DNA from 2 places in the Oceanimonas sp. CAM02 genome. Region 1 is predicted to be linked to the other one. Evidence: predicted binding sites of a transcription regulator. Region 1 holds the regulator's gene; the other holds the start of a gene.
What was found. The regulator NrdR, encoded in region 1, represses ribonucleotide reductase genes. The targets are predictions, from matches to a motif close to CACNNTATANNGTG.
Positions count from the first base shown of each region.

Region 1 (4,785 bases):
CATCTACCGTGATGGAGCCTTTTTCGGCAATATAGCGGGCCAGCGCCTCGGGTGCGTCAACCCACAGCTCAATGGCAAATCCTACCTTGGCTTTTTTGGTGATCCGTCCCACGCCATCCACATGACCCGACACCAGATGGCCGCCCAGGCGGGTGGTGGGCAACAGGGCTTTTTCCAGATTGACCGCCTGCCCCGTCTGGTAATCGGCAAAGCCGGTGCGGGCAATGGTTTCTGCCGAAACATCAGCGCAATAATAATCTTTGCCAAGCTCGGTCACGGTGAGGCACACGCCGTTGGTGGCAATGGAATCACCCAGTGCCACATCAGATAAATCCAACGCCGGACAATGAATGCGGATCACCGAGGAGGCACTCTTTCGCTCAATGGCGGCCAGGGTGCCGGTGGCTTCAACAATACCGGTAAACATCAGTCGGTTACTCTTGCAGTCAGTTTAAGATCGTCACCCACAAAGCGGCTGTCCTGCCATGCCAGCCGAGGCGGCTGACTCATGACGGTAAATTCCGGCAGCGCCAGCAGGCCCCGGGCCGGGTTGCCCATCAGCATGGGGGCCTGATACAAAATCAGCTCATTCACCAGTCCGGCCGCAAACAGCGCGCCCCCAAGCGTGGCCCCCGCCTCTACCCACAGATGGTTCAGCTGTCGCCGGCCCAGCTCGTCCAGCAGCAACGCCAGATCCAGCTTGCCATGATCGCTTAACGGCAGCAGGCATTCTTCTACTTGCTCGCTAAAACCACCGGTGACCTTGCTCCGCAGCAGCAATACGGGGCCGGGCTGAGCAAACAGGCGCAGGCCGGCATGCAAGCGGTTTTGCGTATCAATAATGATGCGCAGCGGCTGGCGCAGCTCAGCTTCGGGGTAGTGTTGCTGCAGTGAGCCGGGCAGCTCCTGCCAGCGCACATTCAGCGCGGCATTGTCCATTAATACGGTATCGGCACCGGAAAGAATGGCGCAGCTTTGCGCCCGGTGGCGCTGCACATCGCGCCGGGCAGCGGGGCCGGTGATCCATTTGCTTTCACCATTGGCCAGTGCGGTGCGACCATCCAGGCTGGCGGCAAGCTTTAAGGTGACAAAGGGCCGGCGTGTGCGCATGCGGTGCAAAAAGCCTACATTCACCGCTTCCGCTTCCTGGGTCATCAGGCCGGCTTCGGCTGCTATGCCCGCCTCGCGCAGCATAGCCAGGCCCCGGCCCGCCACCTGGGGGTTGGGATCCACCATGGCGGCCACCACCCGGGCCACACCGGCGTCAATCAGGCCCTGAGCACAGGGTGGCGTGCGGCCATAATGAGAGCAGGGCTCCAGGGTCACATAAGCAGTGGCACCGCGGGCTGCGCCACCGGCGGCCCGCAGGGCAAACACTTCCGCATGGGGGCCGCCGGCGCGCTGATGAAAGCCTTCGCCGACAATGTGGTCGTCTTTCACGATCACGCAGCCCACCGCCGGATTGGGGCTGGTGGTATAGCGGCCACGACGGGCCAGCTCAAGCGCTCTGGCCATCCAGTGCGCATCTTGGGGTGTGAACACTTATTGCTCCAGGCGGGCTATTTCTTCGCCAAACTGACGCAGATCCTCAAAACAACGATACACGGATGCAAAACGAATGTAAGCCACCTTGTCGAGCTGTTTAAGCTCGTCCATCACCAGGTTGCCCACCAGCTCCGATTTTACTTCTCGCTCACCGGTGGCCCGCAGCCGCGACTTGATGCGACTCACCGACTGCTCTATGGCCTCGGTGCTCACCGGACGCTTTTCCAGCGCCCGCTGCATGCCGGCTTCCAGCTTGTCTTCGTTAAAGGGTTCGCGAATGCCGCTGCTTTTAATAATGCGCGGCATTACCAGCTCGGCGGTTTCAAAGGTGGTGAAACGCTCCCTGCAGGCATTGCACTCCCGCCGCCGGCGCACCTGCAAGCCATCGCCCACCAGACGGGAGTCGATGACCTTGGTTTCAGTTGCGTTACAAAAGGGGCAGTGCATAAAGCCTCCGCAGGGCCTGTTAATCGGCTGTTAGTGTAAAGAAGCGGGGGATGTTTTAAAAGCGGGGAATTGTGAAGGAAGGGAATGGGGAGCAGGGAATTGTGAAGCGGGAATGGGGAATAGTGGGGGAGTTGCTACTCCCTATTCACTATTCCCTGGGTTTAGTCCCTAATCCCGGTGCGTGTTACGCGTAAACCGGGTGGCGACGGCAGATGTCCAGCACCTGCTCTTTTACGCTGGCGATGGTGGCGTCGTCGTTGATGTTGCTCAGCACATCGCAGATCCAACCGGCCAGCTGGCGCACGTCGGCTTCTTTAAAGCCACGGCGGGTAACGGCAGGAGTACCGATGCGAATGCCGGAGGTCACAAACGGAGAACGCGGATCATTGGGCACGGCGTTCTTGTTTACGGTAATAAAGGCGCGTCCCAGAGCGGCATCGGCTTCCTTACCGGTGATGTCCTTGTCGATCAGATCCAGCAGGAACAGGTGGTTGTGAGTGCCGCCGGATACCACCTTGAAACCACGCTTCTGGAACTCGTCGGCCATGGCCTGGGCGTTTTTCACTACCTGCGCCTGATATTCCTTGAACTCGGGCTCCAGCGCTTCTTTAAAGGCCACGGCCTTGGCAGCAATCACGTGCATCAGGGGGCCGCCCTGACCACCGGGGAAAACAGCAGAGTTCAGTTTCTTTTCCAGCTCTTCGTTGTTGGCAGCAGACAGAATAATACCGCCACGAGGACCAGCCAGGGTCTTGTGGGTGGTAGAGGTCACCACATGAGCATGAGGCAGCGGGCTGGGGTAAACACCGGCGGCAATCAGACCGGCTACGTGAGCCATGTCGACCATAAACCAGGCACCCACTTTGTCGGCAATTTCGCGCATGCGGGCCCAGTCTACAATGCCGGAGAAGGCAGAGAAGCCGCCGATGATCATCTTCGGCTTGTGCTCAACCGCCAGGCGCTCCATTTCTTCATAATCGATCACGCCCTGCTCGTTAATGCCGTAGGGAATGATGTTATACAGCTTGCCGGAAAAGTTGGCGGGAGAGCCGTGAGTCAGGTGACCACCGTGAGCCAGGTTCATGCCCATCACGGTATCGCCGGGCTTGACCAGCGCCAGAAAAACAGCGGAGTTGGCCTGAGAGCCGGAGTGCGGCTGAACGTTAGCCCAGGTGGCGCCAAACAGCTCTTTGACACGCGCTATGGCCAGCTCTTCTACCTGATCCACGTATTCACAGCCACCGTAGAAACGCTTGGCCGGATAGCCTTCGGCGTATTTGTTGGTCAGCTGAGAACCCTGCGCCTGCATCACCCGCGGGCTGGTGTAGTTCTCGGAAGCAATCAGCTCAATGTGCTCTTCCTGACGCACGGTTTCATCACTGATGGCTTGCCACAGCTGGGGATCATAATCGGCGATATTCATCTCACGCTTTAACATCCGTCTCTCCTGACTCATGGGGGGATTGTCACTGAAAGCCAAATTGTACCCCCAAGCGACAATCCGGCCTAGCCCTGAAGCCCGGCTTAAACGTTTTTTTTACCATTTATGTTGAAAACTTCACATAAAGTTTAACTCAACTTTAACAAATCAAGTGTTTTACCGGGTATGACGTTGACCGGTAAACCCGATAGAATATTGTTTCGATTTACCGCCCGTCTGGGCCGCATCACGAGTAAAAGGGGATTATGCAAGCGTTCAGAGTTACTTCCCAGCGCCGGGCAGAGCTGTATCACTGGTTTACCGCCCTGTTTGCCGCCCCCCTCAGCAAAGACGACCTCAATGACTTTGGTGGCTACGACATGCACCGCTTTCTTGACAGTCTTGCCACCCTGGATCCGCTCACCGAAGCCACAGAAGCCTTTCGCCAGCAGGCTGAGCAGGCACAGCACGACGCGCTGGCCGGCCGTTATCAGGCGCTTACGGCCAGCCCGCCCTTGCTCGACACTCAGCACCTGAGTGAAGCATCACAAGATAACCTGCTGTTAATGAGCATGCTGCTTAAACAACACGGCACCGGCCTTGCCGATGATGATCCGCTGCATGTGTGTAACCAGCTGGAAATGATGGGTACCCTGGCCATGGCCGCTGCCGAAGCCGGCGACGAGAAGAGCCGCCTGGCGCTGCTGGATCAGCAAAGAGAGCTGGCCAACACCCTGCTGATTGACTGGCTGCCTGCGTTTGTTACCGGTTGCAGCGAGCGTGACCATAACGGCTTTTATGCTGCCGCGGCTGCCCTGCTGCAGGCGGTGTTTATCATGGATCTGCACTATCTCAACAACGTAGCGGAGTAACGATGCCACTTGCCATGCCCCCGCAACTGACGACTACTCAGGGTGAAGAGCGCCGGCTGGGCGTGGAGCTGGAGCTCAGCGGTATTACGCTGGAGCAGCTGGTTTTTGTGGTGGCCGACACTCTTAAGGGCCAGGCTCAGCCGGTATCAGACTATGAAACCGATATTCTGACCGAAGACGGCTGCTTTCGGGCCGAACTCGACTTTGACTATCTTAAACAGCTGGCCCGGGAGCAAAAACAGCATCCGCCCGGCGAGCTGGAACAGGCCGCCACCGACTTGCTGGGCAGCCTGGCCTTGCAGCTGGTACCGCTGGAGCTGGTTTGCCCGCCGCTGCCCCTGTCACGGCTGAATGAGCTCAACCGGTTGTTTGGCCGGCTCAGAGAGCTGGGTGCCCAGGGCACCCGCCACGCCCTGCATTATGCTTTTGGCCTGCATCTTAACCCCGAGCTGCCCGACACCGGCATTCACACTATTTTGCGCTATTTCCGTGCCTATCTGT
Region 1 is NZ_JAWJBK010000040.1:50,295-55,079, reverse strand. It holds gene R0I78_RS14285 (riboflavin synthase) at 1-427, opposite strand, end outside; gene ribD (bifunctional diaminohydroxyphosphoribosylaminopyrimidine deaminase/5-amino-6-(5-phosphoribosylamino)uracil reductase RibD) at 427-1,542, opposite strand; gene nrdR (transcriptional regulator NrdR) at 1,543-1,992, opposite strand; gene glyA (serine hydroxymethyltransferase) at 2,177-3,430, opposite strand; gene R0I78_RS14265 (molecular chaperone TorD family protein) at 3,679-4,284, shown strand; gene R0I78_RS14260 (amidoligase family protein) at 4,287-4,785, shown strand, end outside.

Region 2 (4,785 bases), on a different contig from region 1:
TGGCCACGTTAGGGCTGCGGCCCTGAATGGAGTCAAGCAGTGTCTGATATTTCAGGTTGCTGATAAAAATATGTTTCTCATGATCCGGCAGTGCCTGGTAGTCGATTCTGTCCTGAGATACATCCACTTCTTCCGGACGCCAGAAAAAAGACAGCTGTTTTTCGATCAGCTTTTCAAAAATTTCATATTTTTGTTGATCATAACGGGCCACGTTCACCGGGTTACCGAAGAACATGGGCTCTTTCATATGATCATTCTGAATTTGACTGAAAGTGGTGTAAGACATTTTTCTCGTTCCGCAATCCAAGGCGCACAGGCTGCGCACAAGAGGCGGGAATGATTCCCGCCTTGATAAGTTGACAGTGATGACGCCTTAAATCTTGCAGGCACCACCGGCACAATCATCTTCCTGCATATCGTTCTGGGCGTCAGCGGCACCATCACGGGTGTTATGGTAATACAGGGTCTTGAGGCCAAATTTATAAGCCGTGAGCAGATCTTTAAGCAGTTGCTTCATGGGCACACGGCCGCCCTCAAAGCGCGACGGATCATAGTTGGTATTGGCAGAAATGGCCTGATCCACAAACTTTTGCATCACGCCCACCAGTTGCAGGTAGCCGTCGTTGGCGGGCATCTGCCACAGCAGCTCATACTGACCCTTGAGGCGCTCATATTCCGGCACCACCTGCTTGAGAATACCGTCTTTGGACGCCTTGACCGACACCAGACCACGGGGCGGCTCTATGCCGTTGGTGGCATTGGAGATCTGGCTGGAGGTCTCGGACGGCATCAGGGCTGTCAGGGTACTGTTGCGCAGGCCTGTGGTTTTGATCTCTTCCCGCAGCGCCTCCCAGTCCAGATGCAGCGGCTCCTGGCAGATGACATCGAGATCCTTCTTATAGGTATCGATGGGTAAAATGCCCTGAGCATAGGTGGTTTCATTAAAGGCCGGGCAGGGGCCAAACTCTTTGGCCAGCTGTACCGACGCTTTCAGCAGATAGTACTGAATGGCTTCAAAGGTTTTGTGAGTAAGGCCGATGGCACTGCCGTCTGAGTATTTTACGCCGTTTTTTGCCAGGTAATAGGCATAGTTGATCACGCCAATGCCCAGAGTACGGCGGTTCATGGAGCCTTTCTGTGCTGCCAGCAGAGGGTAGTCCTGATAATCGAGCAGGGCGTCAAGGGCACGCACGGCCAGATCGGCCAGGCCTTCCAGATCGTCCAGCTTGTCGATGGCACCCAGGTTAAAGGCTGACAGGGTACAGAGGGCAATTTCACCCTCTTCGTCGTTGATGTCGGTGAGCGGCTTGGTGGGCAGGGCGATTTCCAGGCACAGGTTGCTCTGGCGCACCGGGGCGACCTTGGCGTCGAAGGGGCTGTGGGTGTTGCAGTGATCCACGTTCTGCACGTAGATGCGACCGGTGCCGGCCCGCTCCTGCATCATCAGCGAGAACAGCTCCACCGCCTTGACGGTGCGCTTGCGAATGCTGTCGTCGGCTTCATATTTAACATAGAGCTGTTCAAATTTTGCCTGATCTTCAAAGAAGGCATCATACAGGCCGGGCACGTCAGACGGGCTGAACAGGGTGATATCACCGCCCTTGATCAGGCGCTGATACATCAGGCGGTTAATCTGCACGCCATAGTCCATGTGCCGTACGCGGTTTTCTTCCACGCCGCGGTTGTTTTTCAGTACCAGCAGCGATTCCACTTCCAGGTGCCACATGGGGTAGAACAAAGTCGCGGCACCACCGCGCACACCGCCCTGAGAGCAGCATTTAACCGCAGTCTGAAAGTGCTTGTAGAAGGGAATGCAGCCGGTATGAAAAGCCTCACCACCACGAATGGGGCTGCCCAGGGCGCGAATACGACCGGCGTTGATGCCGATGCCGGCACGCTGGGACACATAACGCACTATGGCACCGGAAGTGGCGTTGATGGAGTCGAGGCTGTCACCGCACTCGATCAGCACGCAGGAGCTGAACTGGCGGGTAGGGGTGCGCACCCCGGACATAATGGGCGTGGGCAGAGAAATCTTGAAGGTGGACACGGCATCATAGAAGCGGGTCACATAGTCCAGCCGGGTCTCTTTCGGGTATTTGGAGAACAGGCAGGCGGCCACCAGCATGTACAGGAACTGGGGGCTTTCATAGATATCGCCGGTTACCCGGTTCTGTACCAGGTATTTGCCTTCCAGCTGCTTGATGGCGGCATAGGAGAAGTTCATGTCCCGATCGTGATGCAGGCGATCGTTCAGGGTTTCCAGCTCGGCCCGGCTGTAGTCTGCCAGAATATGCTGGTCGTATTTGCCCATTTCGGTCAGGCGCACCACATGATCGTAAAAGTGGGGCGGCTCAAAACGGCCATAAGCCTTCTTGCGCAGATGAAACATGGCCAGGCGGGCGGCCAGATACTGGTAATCGGGAGTCTGCTCGGAGATCAGATCGGCTGCCGCTTTGATGATGGTTTCATGAATGTCTTCGGTGCGAATACCATCGTAAAACTGAATATGAGAGCGCAGCTCCACCTGAGAAACAGAAACATTATCGAGGCCTTCGGCAGCCCAGGTGATCACTCTATGGATCTTGTCCAGATCAATAGGCTCCTTGTTGCCGTCGCGTTTGGTAACCAGCAAATGTTTGTTCATAAGGTGAACCTTCTCCCGGTGATGTTGTGGCGCAATTTTTCGTGCCGGCAGGCCACACTATATAGTGTGGTTACCTGACCAGAAAAACACAACATATAGTTGTCGTCGTTGGAATGGGCACAATATAGTGGGTTGAGGCGGTATTCTCAACCCATGCAAAAGACCACTGCCTTGTGGATAATCTGTGGGCACAAGTCTTATGTGTGTGTTCACTAACTTCTGTGCCGTTGGCATTCTGGCGTTAGCAAAACAGTGGTCTTTTTATGGCCTGCAAAAAAACTTTTTTTAAATATTTGGCTTGCAAAAACAGCCCGTGTTGGGATCCGCAGGATCTTTCAGCAGCAGGCTACGAAGGCCGATTTTAACTCAGGAGTCAATGCCTGACAGCGCCCGATGCGACCGAACAAAAAGCAAGGCATTGAGAGCGGCAGCGTCTCGTTACACCGGTTTGATGGCGTGAACCATATAGTTTACGCCGGCGTCGGGGCTGAGTTTGAAATCGCCCTGCAGCGGCCGGTACACCACCCCCTGAATGTCCTTGACTACCAGGCCGGCGGCCTCAATAAAGCGGCACAGCTCGGCGGGGCGAATAAACTTGCGGTGATCATGGGTGCCCTTGGGTACCATTTTGAACAGGTTTTCTGCCGCCGCTATCATCAGCAGCCAGGCCTTGGGGTTGCGGTTGATGGTGGAAAACACCAGGTTGGCACCGGGTTTGGCCAGTTGCGCGCAGGCGGCCACCACTGAAGCGGGTTCGGGCACGTGTTCCAGCATTTCCATACAGGTAACCACATCAAACTGGCCGGGTTGCTCGCCCGCCATCTGCTCGGCGGTGGCCTGGCGATAGTTAACGCTGACGCCGCTTTCCAGCGCGTGCAGCCGGGCCACCGCCAGCGGCTCCTGCCCCATATCAACACCGGTCACTTCGGCCCCTTCCTGCGCCATGCTTTCGCTGAGAATGCCGCCACCACAGCCAATGTCGATCACCTGTTTGCCAAACAGGCCATCTGCCTTGTCTGCAATCCAGCCCAGGCGCAGGGGATTGATTTGATGCAGGGGCTTGAAGTCGCCGTCCAGATCCCACCAGCGGGACGCCATGGCCTCAAATTTTTCGATTTCCTGTTGATCTACATTCATGAGCTAGCTGCCTTACATGCCGAAGGTATTAAGGCCGCCATTATAACCAAGCAGCGGGCAGCCGCCAGCCGTGAAAAAGCCGGCGTCACGATGACGTGCTCCCGTCGTGCCGGAACTGTGCTAGAATGGCACGCTTTTTAAAGTCATATAATCAATAACCTGGGGACAAGGCTTGCTATGACCGATTTGGCCCGAGAAATCATGCCGATCAACATTGAGGAAGAGCTGAAACGCTCCTACCTCGATTACGCCATGAGCGTGATCGTGGGGCGTGCGCTTCCTGATGTTAGAGACGGCCTGAAGCCGGTGCATCGCCGCGTGCTGTTCGCTATGAACGAGCTCGGCAACGACTGGAACAAACCCTATAAAAAGTCGGCCCGTGTAGTGGGTGACGTAATAGGTAAATATCACCCCCACGGCGACAGCGCGGTTTATGACACCATAGTGCGCATGGCTCAGGATTTTTCCATGCGTTATACCCTGGTCGACGGCCAGGGTAACTTCGGCTCGGTAGACGGCGACTCTGCTGCCGCCATGCGTTATACCGAAGTACGCATGGATAAAATTGCTCATGAGCTGCTGGCGGATCTCGATAAAGAGACCGTTGACTGGGTAGCCAACTACGACGGTACCGAAATGATTCCGGCGGTGATGCCCACCAAGGTGCCTAACCTGCTGGTGAACGGCTCTTCCGGTATTGCTGTGGGCATGGCCACCAATATTCCGCCCCATAACCTCAATGAAGTGGTGGATGGCTGCCTGGCACTGATTGACGATGAGCACATCAGCATTGATCAGCTGATTGAGCTGATCCCCGGTCCTGACTTTCCTACCGGCGGCATCATTAACGGCAAATCGGGCATTCTCGATGCCTACCGCACCGGCCGTGGCAAGATCTACGTGCGCGCCCTGGCTGATATAGAAGTAGACGAAAAAACCAATCGTGAGACCATTATCGTCTCCGAGCTGCCTTACCAGGTAAACAAGGCGCGCCTGATTGA
Region 2 is NZ_JAWJBK010000011.1:6,084-10,868, reverse strand. It holds gene nrdB (class Ia ribonucleoside-diphosphate reductase subunit beta) at 1-286, opposite strand, end outside; gene nrdA (class 1a ribonucleoside-diphosphate reductase subunit alpha) at 374-2,647, opposite strand; gene ubiG (bifunctional 2-polyprenyl-6-hydroxyphenol methylase/3-demethylubiquinol 3-O-methyltransferase UbiG) at 3,086-3,784, opposite strand; gene gyrA (DNA topoisomerase (ATP-hydrolyzing) subunit A) at 3,962-4,785, shown strand, end outside.
Region 2: the regulator NrdR is predicted to act here: its motif matches at 2,703-2,716, upstream of nrdA (class 1a ribonucleoside-diphosphate reductase subunit alpha).